One region of the Streptomyces sp. TLI_55 genome, then DNA from elsewhere that is predicted to be linked to it. Evidence: riboswitches for the same ligand, from Rfam matches in the RefSeq annotation. Region 1 holds a riboswitch; each other region holds the start of a gene.
The links. Region 1 has a riboswitch for cyclic di-AMP ahead of CRP56_RS17425 (LysM peptidoglycan-binding domain-containing protein). Riboswitches for the same ligand answer to the same signal wherever they lie in the genome.

Region 1 (3,738 bases):
GGCCTTCATCCTGCTCTTCGCCGGGTTCGAGACCACCGTGAACCTCATCGGCAACGGCACGTACGCCCTGCTCACCCACCCCGACCAGCGCACCCGCCTCCAGGACTCCCTCGCCGCGGGCGAGAGCGGCCTCCTGGAGACCGGCATCGAGGAACTCCTGCGCTACGACGGCCCGGTGGAGCTCGCCACCTGGCGCTTCGCCACCCAGCCCCTCACCATCGGCGGGCAGGACATCGCCCCCGGCGATCCCGTCCTCGTCGTGCTCGCCGCCGCCGACCGGGACCCCGCGCGGTTCGCCGACCCCGACACCCTCGACCTCTCCCGCCGTGACAACCAGCACCTCGGCTACGGCCACGGCATCCACTACTGCCTCGGCGCACCGCTCGCCAGGCTGGAGGGCCAGACCGCGCTCGCCACGCTCCTCACCCGGCTCCCCGACCTCCGACTCGCGGTGGATCCGGCCGATTTGAGATGGCGCGGCGGCCTCATCATGCGTGGATTGCGGACATTGCCGGTCGAGTTCACGCCGACCTCATAAAGTGCCGCATAAGGCACCTGATAGAGCGCCATGGTCCGCTTCACGCCGACCTCATAGCCCACTTCGCGTCAACTCGGCCATTGACGCTGGTCATTGTGAAGGTGACTTCCCCTCACCTCTGTGATCTTCACGTGATCTGCGCGGCATTAACTTGTGACAAGTGATCGTCTGCCGATACGTTCACCAACCAGCGTGGCGCCCAGACTCACCCGCCACGCCGATCACCGCTGTCTCGCGAAAGGTCCCCGCATGCTCTCCGGGAACGGTCGTCACCGTCGCCCCCGCCAGGCTCCGGCACTTCTCGTCGCGGCCGGAGTGACCGGCTCCGCCATCGCGATCCCGCTGCTCGCCGCCACCGGCGCGAGCGCGGCCGACGGCGGCACCTGGGACAAGGTCGCCAAGTGCGAGACCGACGGCTCCTGGAGCCAGAACAACGGTGACGGTTCCTACGGCGGGCTCAGCCTCTCCCAGGACAACTGGGAGAAGTACGGCGGCCTCGACTACGCCCCGAGCGCCGACCTGGCCAGCCGCAATCAGCAGATATCCGTCGCCGAGAAGGTCCTCGCCGACCAGGGTGTCGGCGTCTGGGGCGCCTGTGGGCTGCTCAACGGGCTCAGCAAGGACTCGGGCTCGGCCGACGTCGACACGGGCGTCGGGACCGGTTCGCCCTCGGCGTCCGGTTCCGGCGCGGAGTCCGATACGTCCGGATCGGACTCGGAATCATCCGGGTTGCCCAACTCCGCGGAGTCCGGCTCGTCGGACGACGCTTCCGGCGACACCTCGCCGTCACCCTCCGCCTCCACCGGCGTGGACAAGTCCGCCAAGTCGGACACGTCCGACTCTGGCCCGGCCGCCTCGCAGTCGCCCGACGACTCGCCCACGGTTCCGGCGAATGAGGCCGAATCGGACAACTCGTGGCAAGTGGGCGGCTCTTCGAGCCTCGTCGACATCGGCGCCCTCGGCGGAGACGGCAAGGGCGACGCCAAGAGCGAGAGCGACGCCAGCACCGGCACCGGCCGGCACCGTGGACCGAGCGCCGACGAGAAGACGTACGCCGTCCGCGAGGGCGACACGCTCGCCTCCATCGCCGACTCCCTTGGCCTCGACGGCGGATGGCGTCGGCTCTACGCCCTGAACGAGAAGGTCATCGGTGCCGACCCGAGCGCCATCATGCCCGGTCAGACCCTTGTAGTAGGGGCTGAATAGGGCGAAAACCGGCGGGAGTTCACGTCATGCTTCGCGCTGAATGTCCGGTTTGGCGAAAGTGTGGGATGAGTCTCAGAAGCCCTGATCGTCTTTGAAATCCCGCGGGTTCCGTGTCTACGGTCAACACCGCTCGTCACCACGAGCCCCGGCTGCCGCAACGCCGAATCCTGCCAGCGGCTGTACGGGAACAGTCGTCGCGTCAAGCGCCGTAGGCAGGAGCGGGGGACCCAAGGTAAGCGCCGGGCCCAGCAGTTCACGCTGGACCGGCTTGGGGTTAAGTCGCGCACCGCAGGGTGCGCGGCCGGGCAACTCAACCGGCCCGAACCCGACAGCTCACCTCGCAGGCGTCGGTGAGGGGATCCACCATGCTGTTTTCCGGCAAGGGCAAGCACCGTCGTCCGTCCAAGGCCACCCGCGCCGCCGCTCTGGCCGGCGTGACCGGTGTCGCCATCGCCGCCCCGCTGATGGCGGCCGGCAACGCCTCCGCCGCCACCGCCTCCGAGTGGGACGCCGTCGCCCAGTGCGAGTCGGGCGGCAACTGGTCCATCAACACCGGCAACGGCTACTACGGCGGCCTGCAGTTCTCCGCCTCGACCTGGGCCGCGTACGGCGGCACCGCCTACGCCCCGCAGGCCAACCAGGCCAGCAAGGCGCAGCAGATCGCCGTCGCCGAGAAGGTCCTCGCCTCCCAGGGCAAGGGTGCCTGGCCGGTCTGCGGCACGGGCCTGTCCGGCGCCGCCTACAACGGCGGCAGCTCGTCGTCCTCCGGTTCCACCGGCTCGTCGAGCGGCAGCGACACCAGCACCCGCTCCTCCGAGCAGCCGGCCTCCCGCTCCTCGGAGCGCACGGCCGCGAAGAAGACCGTCACCACCCCGACCGGCAAGAAGGTCAAGAAGGGCGACGGCGAGTACAAGGTCGTCAAGGGTGACACCCTCAGCTCGATCGCCGCGAAGCACAAGGTCAAGGGCGGCTACCAGACCCTGTTCAAGCTGAACAAGGACATCATCGAGGACGCGAACCTCATCTACCCGGGTCAGCAGCTCCACCTGAAGTAATCAGGGGCTCGCGGCTGAACCCGTCCCCCAGACTCCCCGCTCCGGTGCGTGTTCCCCCGTACGCACCGGAGCGGGGTTTTTTGCGCCGCGTTGTGTACTAGGTTTCTTGAACCGTCTTTGTTCCGTTCGGAAACAATTTACGATCGGTTCTGTCCACGGGGCGGTCCACGCGGTGGCCGATCGCCCGGAGCCGGTTAGGCTCGTCTCGCAGAGTCGCTGCGGCAGTGCCGTAGCCGCGTCACATCCCAAGAAGGAGATGCTCGTGCCGTCCATCGACGTCGTCGTAGCCCGGGAAATCCTGGACTCCCGAGGCAACCCCACGGTCGAGGTCGAGGTCGGCCTCGACGACGGCAGCACGGGTCGTGCCGCCGTCCCCTCCGGCGCCTCCACGGGCGCCTTCGAGGCCATCGAGCTCCGCGACGGTGACCCGAACCGCTACCTGGGCAAGGGCGTCGAGAAGGCCGTCCTCGCCGTCATCGAGCAGATCGGCCCGGAGCTGGTCGGCTACGACGCCACCGAGCAGCGGCTGATCGACCAGGCGATGTTCGACCTGGACGCCACCGACAACAAGGGCTCCCTCGGCGCCAACGCCATCCTCGGCGTCTCGCTCGCCGTCGCCCACGCCGCCTCCGAGGCCAGCGACCTCCCGCTCTTCCGCTACCTGGGCGGCCCGAACGCGCACCTGCTGCCCGTTCCGATGATGAACATCCTGAACGGCGGCTCGCACGCCGACTCCAACGTGGACATCCAGGAGTTCATGATCGCCCCGATCGGCGCGGAGTCCTTCTCCGAGGCGCTGCGCTGGGGCACCGAGGTCTACCACACCCTCAAGAAGGTCCTGAAGAGCAAGGGTCTGTCGACCGGCCTCGGCGACGAGGGCGGCTTCGCCCCGAACCTCGAGTCCAACCGCGCCGCCCTGGACCTCATCCTCGAGGCGAT
Region 2 (3,738 bases), 1.9 Mb from region 1:
AGGACGCGCAGGTAGGCCAGGACGTCCCGGACCTCCTTGCGCTCGTAGAAGCGGACGCCGCCGACGACCTTGTAGGGCAGGCCGACGCGGATGAAGATCTCCTCGAAGACTCGGGACTGGGCGTTGGTGCGGTAGAAGACGGCGACATCGCCGGCCTTCGCCTCGCCCGCGTCCGTGAGTCGGTCTATCTCGTCGGCGACGAACTGCGCCTCGTCGTGCTCGGTGTCGGCGACGTAGCCGGTGATGCGCGCGCCGGCGCCCGCGTTGGTCCACAGGTTCTTGGGGCGGCGGGACTCGTTGCGCTCGATGACCGCGTTGGCGGCGGACAGGATCGTCTGGGTGGAGCGGTAGTTCTGCTCCAGCAGGATCGTCGTCGCGCTCGGGTAGTCCTCCTCGAACTGGAGGATGTTGCGGATCGTCGCGCCGCGGAAGGCGTAGATCGACTGGTCGGCGTCACCGACGACGCAGAGCTCGGCGGGCGGGACGTCGAACTCGTTCGGCGGGACGTCCTCGTCGTGCGCACCCGTCCCGACCAGTTCCCTGACCAGGGCGTACTGGGCGTGGTTGGTGTCCTGGTACTCGTCGACCAGGACGTGCCGGAAGCGGCGGCGGTAGTGCTCGGCGACATCGGGGAACGCCCGCAGCAGGTTGACCGTCGTCATGATCAGGTCGTCGAAGTCGAGGGCGTTGGCCTCGCGCAGCCGCGACTGGTACATGGCGTAGGCCTGGGCGAGGGTCTTCTCGAAGCCGTCGGTGGCCTGGGCGGCGAAGTCCTCCTCGTCGATCAGCTCGTTCTTGAGGTTGCTGATCTTGGCGCTGAAGGACTTGGGCGGGAAGCGCTTGGGGTCGAGGTCGAGGTCACGGCAGACCAGGGCCATGAGGCGCTTGGAGTCGGCGGCGTCGTAGATCGAGAACGACGACGTGAAGCCGAGCTTCTTCGACTCCCTCCGCAGGATGCGCACGCACGCGCTGTGGAAGGTCATCACCCACATCGCGTTCGCGCGCGGGCCGACGAGCTGCTCGACGCGCTCCTTCATCTCGCCCGCGGCCTTGTTGGTGAAGGTGATCGCGAGGATCTGCCCCGGGTGGACGTTCCGCTCGGCCAGCAGGTAGGCGATGCGGTGCGTGAGCACGCGCGTCTTGCCGGAGCCGGCGCCGGCCACGATGAGCAGCGGGGTGCCGGAGTGCACGACGGCGGCCCGCTGGTTCTCGTTGAGCCCCTCGATCAGCGCGGCCGCGTCCAGGGCCGGGCGCGGGGCGCCGTCGCGGTAGTACGCGTCCCGGTCCGGCGGCACGTCGAACTTCCCGCCGAACAGATCGTCCGGAACGGTTTCCGGTCCGTGCTCGTCCTCGGGCGGCGGCGGGGGTTCCTCCTCGTGGCCCTGGGGGGCCTGGAGGTTCGCCAGGAAGCTGTCGTCAAAGAGGCCTGTCATCGCTCTCCGAGTCTAGAGCTCCCCACTGACACCCCGCCCCCGCCCCGAGAATTCGGGCCCTCTCACCCTCCAGGAACCCTCCGTCACGTTCCGTGAGAAACCGCGCGATCTTCTCCCCCGCCCGCCCAAGGTCACGAAAATGTATCGGGCCTATCGGACATCAACCTTCACAGGGGCCACACCCGTTGGCTACCGTGCCGGTCAGGCCGTACGACCCCCACCGGCGAACGTCGCCGGGCCGCGCGGCCTCCGCCGAGTCCGGTGCGCCGCATGGCAGCCGGAGCCGGGGACCCACACCGACCTTGGGGTGAATCGGCCCGCCTCCCTCTCGGGGGACGGCCGTAGGGCACACCTTCCGAACCACCCGCCCGAACCCGACAGCTAACTCGGTAGGCGGAACATGGAAGGAGTCGCCTCCCTTGGCGTCGCACGCAAGGCCACGTCCTGCGGGAACGCGCGTAGCAGGCATACGCACCCCCGCGCTCGCAACGGCCGCCCTCACCTCCGTGGCCCTGCTCTCCCAGACGGCCACCGCCGCCCCCTCGGCCGACGACAAGCCGAGCCTGGAGGAAGTCGAGAAGAAGGTCGACGACCTCTACCGGCAGGCGGAGTCGGCGACCGAGAAGTACAACTCGGCCAAGGAGAAGACCGCCACGCAGCGCAAGGAGGTCGACACCCTCCTCGACGACGTCGCCCAGCGCACCCAGAAGCTCAACGAGGCCCGCGAGGAGCTCGGTTCCTTCGCCGCGGCCCAGTACCGCACCGGTGCCTCCGCGCCCGACACCGCGACCTTCCTGCTCGCGGACACCCCGCAGGACTACTTCGACCAGACGCAGCTGATGGGCCGCATGACGGACCGCCAGAAAGGCGCGGTCGACGACTACATCAGCGCGCAGTCCGCGACGATGAAGAAGCGCCAGGAGGCCACCAAGAGCCTCGAGACGCTCACCGACTCGCAGGCCGACCTGAAGACCGCCAAGGCGACCGTCCAGCGCAAGCTCTCCGCCGCGCGCGAGCTGCTGTCGCAGCTGACCGCCGAGGAGAAGGCGCGGCTCGCGGCGATCGAGAAGAAGAAGCGGGAGGAGGCCGCCCGCAAGGCCGCGGAGCTGGCCGAGCAGCAGAAGGCGGCGGAGCAGAAGGCGAGCCCCTCCCCCTCCGAAACCACCCAAACCACCCAAACCGCCGACTCCTCCTACGCCACCAAGGCCGACAAGGCGCTCGCCTTCGCCCGCGCGCAGGTCGGCAAGCCGTACGTCTGGGGCGCCACCGGCCCCGGCTCCTACGACTGCTCCGGCCTCACCCAGGCCGCCTGGAACGCCGCCGGCATCTCCCTCCCCCGCACCACCTACGACCAGGTGAACTTCGGCACCACGGTCTCCCTCGCCAACGCGCAACCCGGTGACCTGGTCTTCTTCTACGACGACGTCTCCCACGTCGGCCTCTACATCGGCAACGGCATGATGATCCACGCGCCGAAGCCGGGGGCGTACGTCCGCGAGGAGTCGATCTACTACGACGGCGAGTCGGCGATCCACAGCGTGGTGCGCCCGGCCTAGGCTTCGCGCCCCCGCACCCCCGCGCTCTTTTCTTCACGCCCGCGCGCGTGCCCCGCTCTCAACCCCCCGCGCGCTCCTTAGCATCACTTTCATGCCCGAGACGCCCCATACCTCCCCCCTCCGCACCTGGTGGGCGCAGCGCCCGCCCGCCGCCGGTTCCGCGGTGATGGCGACCGGCATCCTGTCGGTCGCCCTGCACCTGACGGGGTACGAGGTGATGTCCCGCATCGCCCTGGTGCTGGCGTGCGTGGCCTGGGTGGTGCTGGCCGCCGACTTCGCCGTACGACTACTGCGGGAGCGGTCGCGCTGGGTGGCGGAGGCCGAGACGCCGGGCGCGCTCACGGCGATCGCGGCGACCACGGTGCTCGGCACCCGCTTCTCCGCCCTGGGCTGGCAGCGGCTCGCCGAGGCGCTGCTGGCGCTGGCGACGGTGCTGTGGCCGGTGCTGGTCGTGCTGGTCATGGGGCACTGGAAGCGGCGGATGCCGGGCGCGGTGTTCCTGATCTGCGTGGCGACGCAGGGCCTGGCCGTGCTCGGCGCGACGCTCGCGGGCGCGATCTCGACGGCGTGGCTCGCGCACGCGGCGCTGGTGCTGTTCTGGCTGGGCCTGGTCTTCTACGGCCTCGCCCTGGCCCACTTCGATCTGCGCCAGGTGGCGACGGGCGCCGGGGACCAGTGGGTGGCCGGCGGGGCGATGGCCATCTCGGCGCTGGCGGGGTCGAAGCTGATCGCGGCCGACAGCGCGAGCC
Region 3 (3,738 bases), 610 kb from region 1:
GAGCCAGGCCAGGGCGATCGTGGCGACCGGCACCCGGTGGGCCTCGGCGATGTCGTCGAGGGCGGCGAGCACCTTGCGGCCCCGCTCGGTCTGCAGGTGCTTGCCGGCGCCGGCGGCCCGGGCACCCTCCACCACCTCGCCCTCGCGGTACTTGCCGGTGAGGAACCCGGAGGCGAGGGCGTAGTACGGGACGGCGGCGAGGCCGGTGCGCTCCGCCAGGTCCTGCAGCTCACCCTCGTACGTCTCACGCGAGACCAGGTTGTAGTGCGGCTGGAGTGCCACGTACCGGGCCAGGCCCTCGCGCTCGGAGAAGGCCAGCGACTTCTCCAGCCGCTCGGCGGAGATGTTGGACGCGGCGATGTGCCGCACCTTGCCCGCCTTCACCAGCTCGTCCAGCGCGCCGATGATCTCCTCGACCGGCACCTCGGGCTTGTCGAAGTGCGTGTAGTAGAGGTCGATGTGGTCGGTGCCCAGGCGGCGCAGGGAGGCGTCCGCGGCCGCCTTGATGTTGGCGGCCCGCAGACCCTGGAACTCCGGGTGCTGGCTGACCTTCGTGGCGATCACGACGTCGTCGCGGTTGCCGCGCGCCTTGATCCACTTGCCGATGATCGTCTCGGACTCGCCACCCGAGTTGCCCTCCGCCCAGTTCGAGTAGGAGTCGGCGGTGTCGACGAAGTTGCCGCCCGCGGCGGCGTAGGCGTCGAGGACGGCGAAGGACTGCGCCTCGTCGGCGGTCCAGCCGAAGACGTTGCCGCCGAGGGAGAGCGGGAAGACCTCGAGATCGGACGTGCCCAGCTTGCGAAGAGAAGTCATGTACGGGAACAACACCGATTCCGGAAACCGGTATTCCGTACACAACGACCCACGCGGGAGGTCAGGGGTTGAGCCCCTTGCTCCGCAGCCACGCCATCGGGTCGATGCCGGTGTCCGCCCCGCCCGGGTGGACCTCCAGGTGCAGGTGGGCACCGGTCACGTTGCCGGTCGCGCCCACGCGTCCGATGACATCGCCGGTGCCGACCTTCTGGCCGACGCTGACGCTGATCGAGGACTGGTGGCAGAACCACAGCTCGGTGCCGTCGTCGAGGGTGAGGATCGTGCGGTAGCCGTAGGAGCCGGCCCAGCCGGCCTCCGTGATGGTGCCGCTGTGGATCGCCTTGATCAGCGTGCCCGTGGGGGCCGCGAAGTCCAGACCGGTGTGGTAGCCGGAGGACCACAGCGAACCGGCCTGACCGAAGGTCCCCGTGATGGTGTACGACGAGGTCGGCAGCGTGAACTGCTTGGCGAGCTCGGCGAGGCGCTTGGCCTCGGCCTCCTTCGCGGCCTTCTCCTCGGCGGCCTTCTTCGCCGCGGCGGCGTCGTCGGCGGCCTGCTTGAGCGCGGCGGCCTCGGCCTTCGCGGTCTGCGTGGCGACCTCGGCCTCGGCGGCCAGCTGCGCCTTGTTGTCGACCTGGTTCTGCTGGCTCTCGGCCTGCGCCATGATCCGGTTGCGCAGCGCCTCACCGGCGTCCGAGCCGCTCTCGGCGGTCTGCGTGGCGCTGGTGGCCAGGCTGCTGAGGGCGGTGGCGGAACCCTTGGGGGCCTCGTCGTCACCGCCGAAGACGCCGCCCACGTTGGGCAGGTCGGGGATCGAGATGGAGACCGGCGGCTTGCCGGTGTTGGCGCTGGCCATGCCGCCCGCGCCGACGGCGGCTATGACACCGACGCCCAGGACCGTGGAGCTGCGGGCGAGTCCTCCGCCGCGCTGCTTGGCCACCCGGTGTTTGCCACGCGGCGGACGGAGGGAGTCCTCGGTGGGATTCCAGACGTCCTGCGGGCCCTCGTCATGGTGGTAGCTGCCGTAGCCGAAGGCATCGGTGCTGCGCTGGCTCGGCACATACGGGGCCTCGGGGGCAGGCCGGTTTGACGCCACGTGGGCGTGCTCCTTTCCTTCCTTCTCGCCTACCGGGTTAGCTGACGGGTTCGGAGCAGGAAGGTCTCCTACGCGCGTAAACCGCCGTGGTTCACGGCGACTTACGCGTGATTCACCCCAAGTTGGTGGTTCCCCGGTTCCCTTGCGGGATTCGGCGCGTGCGCACGGAGCCGACTCTTGTGACGGCTGGGACGACCGCGCTGCGTTATCGAACGTTAATAGACCCGGGGTACGGATTCCAAGCTGTTCTGCTTGATCATTAACCTTTTTCGGCAGGACGTAGGGGTCATGGCCGGTGAAAAACGGGCGAGTTGACCCCGCCGACGCCGCCGACGCTCAGTAAGGACCCGGACAACGACTCAGGGCCGGAATCCATTGACTGGATTCCGGCCCTGGGCCTTCAGTAGCGGGGACAGGATTTGAACCTGCGACCTCTGGGTTATGAGCCCAGCGAGCTACCGAGCTGCTCCACCCCGCGTCGTTGAAACCAGCATACGCCATCCGCGGGACCGCTCGCGCCACCTTTACGTCGCCCCAGCTCACGAGCGGTTCTCAGGTGCCGGGATTGCCCGCGTGGGTCAGGGTCTCCCAGGAGACGAAGAGGTTGTCGGTGCCGGCCGGGCGGGTCTCCTCGGCGAGCTTGTGGGCGGCCGGGACGGCGATGCCGAGGCGGTTCTCCAGGTGGTTGAGGGCGACCTCCAGGTCGGGACCCATGTTCCGGTCCACCTTGCCGCCGCACAGCCACACGGGCGCGGACTCCCCCGCCTGGTACCGGGCGTGGAAGGCGAGGGTGGCCTTGAGCCGGTCCTTCACCTCGCCGTACAGGTCGATGCCCTGGTGCCAGGCGGTCTCGGCGACATGGGCGGTGGCGGCGACGGAGTAGCCGACGTGCTTGAAGTTGCGGCAGGTCTCCTGGGACATGCCGTCCTTGTACGTCCGCTGCCCGAACCAGTACGTCGTGAGCTTCTGCGGGGTGTTGACGGTCGACCCCTTCGGCGTGAGCGGCAGCTTGCCGTCCTTCGCCAGGTAGAAGTAGGCGGGCACGCGCTCGCGGAACCGTTCCAGGGCGTGGTCGAAGGCCTTGCGGTCCTCCAGGAAGACGGCGATCCCGATGGCGGCGTCGGTCATCACCAGATCCCAGTTGCCGTTGTAGTCGGGGACCTTGCGGGTGACGGTCGGCAGATACGCCGTGCGCAGCATGGTCGCGAACCGGGCGACCCGGTCCGCCGGCCAGCCCGCGCCGGGACTGTGCCGGACGATCTCGGCGGCCCGCGCCCACGTCGACCCGGCCCACCCGGTCTGCAACCCGGCGTCCTCCTCGGTGTGCCGCCGCATCTTCGCCGACCAGGCGTCCAGGATCTCCCTGGCCTTCACGGCGTGCTGCTGCTTGCCGGTGATCCGGAAGAGCAGGGCCTGGGTGTAGGCGGCGATGGCGTCCTCGCGCTCCTCGACACACCCGTGCGCGGGCCGGTCGGCGTGGTCACCACCCGGGCAGTCGACGCTGGCGTACGGCTCGGGCCGGTAGTCGTACGCCCCGTACTTGCTGTCCCGCATGTCGAGGTAGGCCTTGAGCCACGGCTGCTTCCCCGCGGTGACGTTCTTCTTCACGGCCTCCAGCTGCGCCTCGCTGACGAGCACGCCGGGGTGGGTGAAGGCGGTGTCCGGGGGGAGGGCGCGGGCCATGGTGCGGGTGGCGGCACCGGTCCCCGCGCAGGCGGTGGCGAGGAGCGGGGCCAGCAGGAGGGCGGCGGTGAGTCGGGGCCTCATAGGGGAAGCGTGGACCGGGGGTTGCCGGGGCGCAGGATCTGTTGGTCCGATCGGTCGGCCGG
Region 4 (3,738 bases), 1.7 Mb from region 1:
CCGTTCATCCACACCTGGCTGGACCACCAGACCAGGGACGCCTACTGGCGGCACGGCAGCGTCTGCGAGGACTACGGCGCGATCGACGCGGCGGTCCTGGCGGTGGGCGGCTGGCACGACCCGTACCGCGACACGGTGCTCAGGCTGGTCGAGCATCTGCCGCCGGACCGGGTCCGCGGGCTGGTCGGCCCCTGGTCCCACCAGTACCCCGACCGCGGGCTGCCGCCGGGCCCGGCGATCGGCTTCCTCCAGGAGACCCTGCGCTGGTGGGACCAGCACCTCAAGGGCGTCGACACCGGCGTCATGCGGGAACCCCTGCTGCGGTCCTGGATCAGCGACTCCCACCGCCCCGCCACGGTCTACGACACGCTCCCCGGCCGCTGGGTCGGCGAGCCGGCCTGGCCCTCCCCGCACGTCACGACGGTCTCGTACGGCCTCCAGGGCGCCCCTGTCCTCGTCCGCTCCCCGCAGCACACGGGCGTGGACGCCGGGCGTTTCTTCCCGTTCGGGAACGACGCCGATCTGCCGCCGGATCAGCGGGAGGAGGACGCCCGGTCGGCCTGCTTCGAGTTCGCGGTGGGTGAGGAGACATGGGTGCTGGGGCGGCCCCGGGTGCGGTTGCGGGTGACGTGCGAGGTGCCGCGCGGACAGGTGATCGCACGGCTGTGCGATGTGGCGCCGGACGGGTCGTCGACGCTGGTCACCCGGGGCGTGCTGAACCTGTCGGCCCGGCACGGGCGGGACCGGGCGGTGCCGTGGGAGCCGGGGGCGAGCGGGGAGGTCGTCTTCGAGCTGAACGGCATCGGGCATGTCTTCCCGCCCGGGCACCGCATCCGGCTCGCGGTCTCCTCCGCGTACTGGCCGTGGATCTGGCCGCAGCCCGAGTCCGAGGCCGGCTTCACGCTGGACCCGGCCGGCAGCTTCCTCGAACTGCCGGTCAGGACACATGACGTGGACTCGGACACCGGCATCGGCTTCGGCGAGCCCGAGCAGTCGGAACCCCTGGGCGTGAACTACCCGGCCACCCTCGACGAGCCCCGCCCCGAGCGGCTGGTCGTACGGGATGTCGCCAAGGGCGAGTGGCGGCTGGAGGTCGACCCGCGCTACGGCGGCACCCGCTTCTACCCCGACGGCCTGGAGTTCACCGAGGACGCACTGGAGACGTACACGATCCAGGAGTCGGACCCGCTGTCGGCCCGCGCCCGCTCGGTCTGGTCGATCCGGCTGCACCGGCCGGAGCTGGGCTGGGACACCACCGTCCGCACCCGCTCGGAGATCACCTGCGAGGCGACCGCGTTCCTGACCTCCAACGAGGTGATCTGCAGCGAGGGCGGCGAGGTGGTCTTCCACCGGACCTGGGAGAAGCGGATTCCACGAAGCGCCGGTTAACCGCCAGTTGAGGGTTTATTGCCCGATTTGCCGTTCTCGTTCTCGACGGTGAGTTGGCTCACTTCACCCTGCCCTCACCTTGTCCGAAAACCCCGGAATTCCGGGGCGCACAAGCCGGACACCAAGGTCAACAGGTGCGATCTGTGAATCCGGTACTTGTTTCGGACATGTGCAGTCGCATACGTTCCGGGCCCGGGCGGACGCCGAATCCTGCCGCCGCCCGTAGACCGCTCACCTCACTCAGAGAACTTCACGGCAGGAGCGGGGGACCCAGGTAAGTCGCCGGGCCGGACGTCTTCGGACATACCGGTACGGCTCGGGGTGAAGTCATGCCTTCTCGGGCATGGCCGGGCAGCTCCCGCCCGAACCCGACAGCTCACCTCGCAGGCGCCGGAGAGGAACTTCGTCATGCGTCTGTCCCGCAAGCTCGCCGTCACCGGTGCCGCCGTCGCCGCACTCGCCTTCCCCGTCGTCGGCGCGACCACCGCGTCCGCGGCCACCACCACCACGGTCACCGCCACCTCGCTCGGCTACTCCGACACCCTCGACGGCTGGATCCGCGCCTCGCTCCAGGTCATGGCGCAGAACGGCATTCCCGGCACGTACGACGGCATCTACCGCAACGTCATCCGTGAGTCCTCGGGCAACCCGTACGCCATCAACAACTGGGACTCCAACGCCGCCGCGGGCACGCCCTCCAAGGGCCTGCTCCAGGTGATCGACCCGACGTTCAACGCGTACCACGTGGCCGGCACGTCGTGGGACTCCTACGACCCGGTCGCGAACATCACCGCGGCCTGCAACTACGCGGCCGCGGTCTACGGCTCGATCGACAACGTGTACGGCGCGTACTGAGGTCCGGTCGTCCAGCCTCTCGCCGAGGGCTAGTTGAAGAGTCTTTCGAGGACGACGGCGATGCCGTCGTCCTCGTTCGACAAGGTCACCTCGTCGGCCACGGCCTTGAGTTCGGGGTGGGCGTTGGCCATCGCGACGCCGTGGGCCGCCCAGTCGAACATGGGGATGTCGTTGGGCATGTCACCGAAGGCGATCGTGTCCCGCGACCCCAGGCCGAGGTGCTCGGCTGCCAGCGCGAGGCCCGTCGCCTTGGTGATGCCGCATGGCTGGAGTTCGACGGTGCCGGGGCCCGACATCGTCACCGTCGCGAGGGAACCGACGACTCCGCGCGCGGTCGCCGCCAACTCGTCGTCGGACAGGGCCGGGTGGCGCAGCAGCACCTTGCTGATCGGCTCGCACCACAGGTCGTCGCGGCGGCCCACCCGCACGGCGGGCAGGGTCGGGTGCGGCATCAGATACCCCGGCTCGATGAGCGTGAGCCCGTCGACCCCGTCCTGGTCCACGGCCGCATACACCTGCCCCACCTCGGCCTCGATCTTGCCGAGCGCGGTCTCGGCCAACTCCCGGTCCAGGGTGACCGACCACAGCAGACGGTCCGCGCCGGCGTCGTAGACCTGCGCACCCTGCCCGCACACCGCGAGCCCGGTGCTGCCGAGGTCGTCGAGGAGCGGCCGCACTCTCGGGGCCGGTCGGCCGGTCACCACCAGATGCCGGGCCCCGGCCGACGTCACCCGCGCGAGTGCGGCGAGCGACCGGTCGGAGAGCGTGTCGTCGCCTCGGAGGAGGGTTCCGTCGAGGTCGGTGGCGACGAGTGAATATGCGGTGGGTGCGGCCATGATCAGAGAATACGGATGGAATCCCCCACCGACTCGACGCGAACCGGACGGCCGCACCTTTCACATCCGTTGACACCGGCTCCGGTTGGGAGTCGGCGGGGCACCGCGCACCACCGGTTGCGTCGGCCTGTGGGTGAGATGCTCGCGGGGTGACCGATCACCCGGAGACCTTCCTGAGCCATCTGCGGACCGCCGCGGCCGGCATCCTCGAACGCTTCCCCGAGCAGCTCAAGCCCGAGATCTACGCCCTGTCCTTCCGCATCTGGCGCCTCGACGACGACGACCGCCACCCGTACGTGGCCATCGGCTACAACACCGAGAGCCAGTACGAGCGGGAGACGTACCCGGGTGACGAGGGCGAGGTCCGCTGGAACTACGCCTACTGGCTCCTCGACGGCTTCGAGATGCTCGGCAACGTCCCCGAGGATCCGGTGGGCAGCCGGGTGTACGTGGAAGAGGTCAAGCAACTCGGTGTCTGGTACGACGGCGAGTTCGACCTCGACCGGGTCCTGGACGACGACGACCTCCGCGCCCGCACCGACCTCCTCCGCCGGCACTTCCAGGACGCCGTCATCGACCTCGCCCGCCACCTCCACGCCGACGGAGTGATCGAGAAGACCCTCGGCCGCCAACTCCCCGTCGTCGTCTTCGACATGGA

Region 2: it holds a riboswitch for cyclic di-AMP, as region 1 does, so the genes downstream of both, CRP56_RS26395 (C40 family peptidase) here and CRP56_RS17425 (LysM peptidoglycan-binding domain-containing protein) in region 1, are expected to answer to the same signal.
Region 3: it holds a riboswitch for cyclic di-AMP, as region 1 does, so the genes downstream of both, CRP56_RS20095 (M23 family metallopeptidase) here and CRP56_RS17425 (LysM peptidoglycan-binding domain-containing protein) in region 1, are expected to answer to the same signal.
Region 4: it holds a riboswitch for cyclic di-AMP, as region 1 does, so the genes downstream of both, CRP56_RS25365 (transglycosylase SLT domain-containing protein) here and CRP56_RS17425 (LysM peptidoglycan-binding domain-containing protein) in region 1, are expected to answer to the same signal.

Annotation. Positions count from the first base shown of each region.
Region 1 covers NZ_OAOJ01000001.1:3,784,033-3,787,770, reverse strand. The annotation lists gene CRP56_RS17435 (cytochrome P450 family protein) at 1-538, shown strand, start outside; gene CRP56_RS17430 (LysM peptidoglycan-binding domain-containing protein) at 788-1,744, shown strand; cyclic di-AMP (ydaO/yuaA leader) riboswitch at 1,939-2,106, shown strand; gene CRP56_RS17425 (LysM peptidoglycan-binding domain-containing protein) at 2,110-2,799, shown strand; gene eno (phosphopyruvate hydratase) at 3,056-3,738, shown strand, end outside.
Region 2 covers NZ_OAOJ01000001.1:5,701,016-5,704,753, reverse strand. The annotation lists gene pcrA (DNA helicase PcrA) at 1-1,433, opposite strand, end outside; cyclic di-AMP (ydaO/yuaA leader) riboswitch at 1,688-1,844, shown strand; gene CRP56_RS26395 (C40 family peptidase) at 1,853-2,989, shown strand; gene CRP56_RS26390 (tellurite resistance/C4-dicarboxylate transporter family protein) at 3,081-3,738, shown strand, end outside.
Region 3 covers NZ_OAOJ01000001.1:4,396,845-4,400,582, forward strand. The annotation lists gene CRP56_RS20090 (aldo/keto reductase) at 1-813, opposite strand, end outside; gene CRP56_RS20095 (M23 family metallopeptidase) at 875-1,909, opposite strand; cyclic di-AMP (ydaO/yuaA leader) riboswitch at 1,921-2,076, opposite strand; tRNA gene CRP56_RS20100 (tRNA-Met) at 2,314-2,387, opposite strand; gene CRP56_RS20105 (alginate lyase family protein) at 2,462-3,676, opposite strand.
Region 4 covers NZ_OAOJ01000001.1:5,495,871-5,499,608, reverse strand. The annotation lists gene CRP56_RS25370 (CocE/NonD family hydrolase) at 1-1,389, shown strand, start outside; cyclic di-AMP (ydaO/yuaA leader) riboswitch at 1,612-1,794, shown strand; gene CRP56_RS25365 (transglycosylase SLT domain-containing protein) at 1,798-2,244, shown strand; gene CRP56_RS25360 (HAD family hydrolase) at 2,274-3,080, opposite strand; gene CRP56_RS25355 (hypothetical protein) at 3,230-3,738, shown strand, end outside.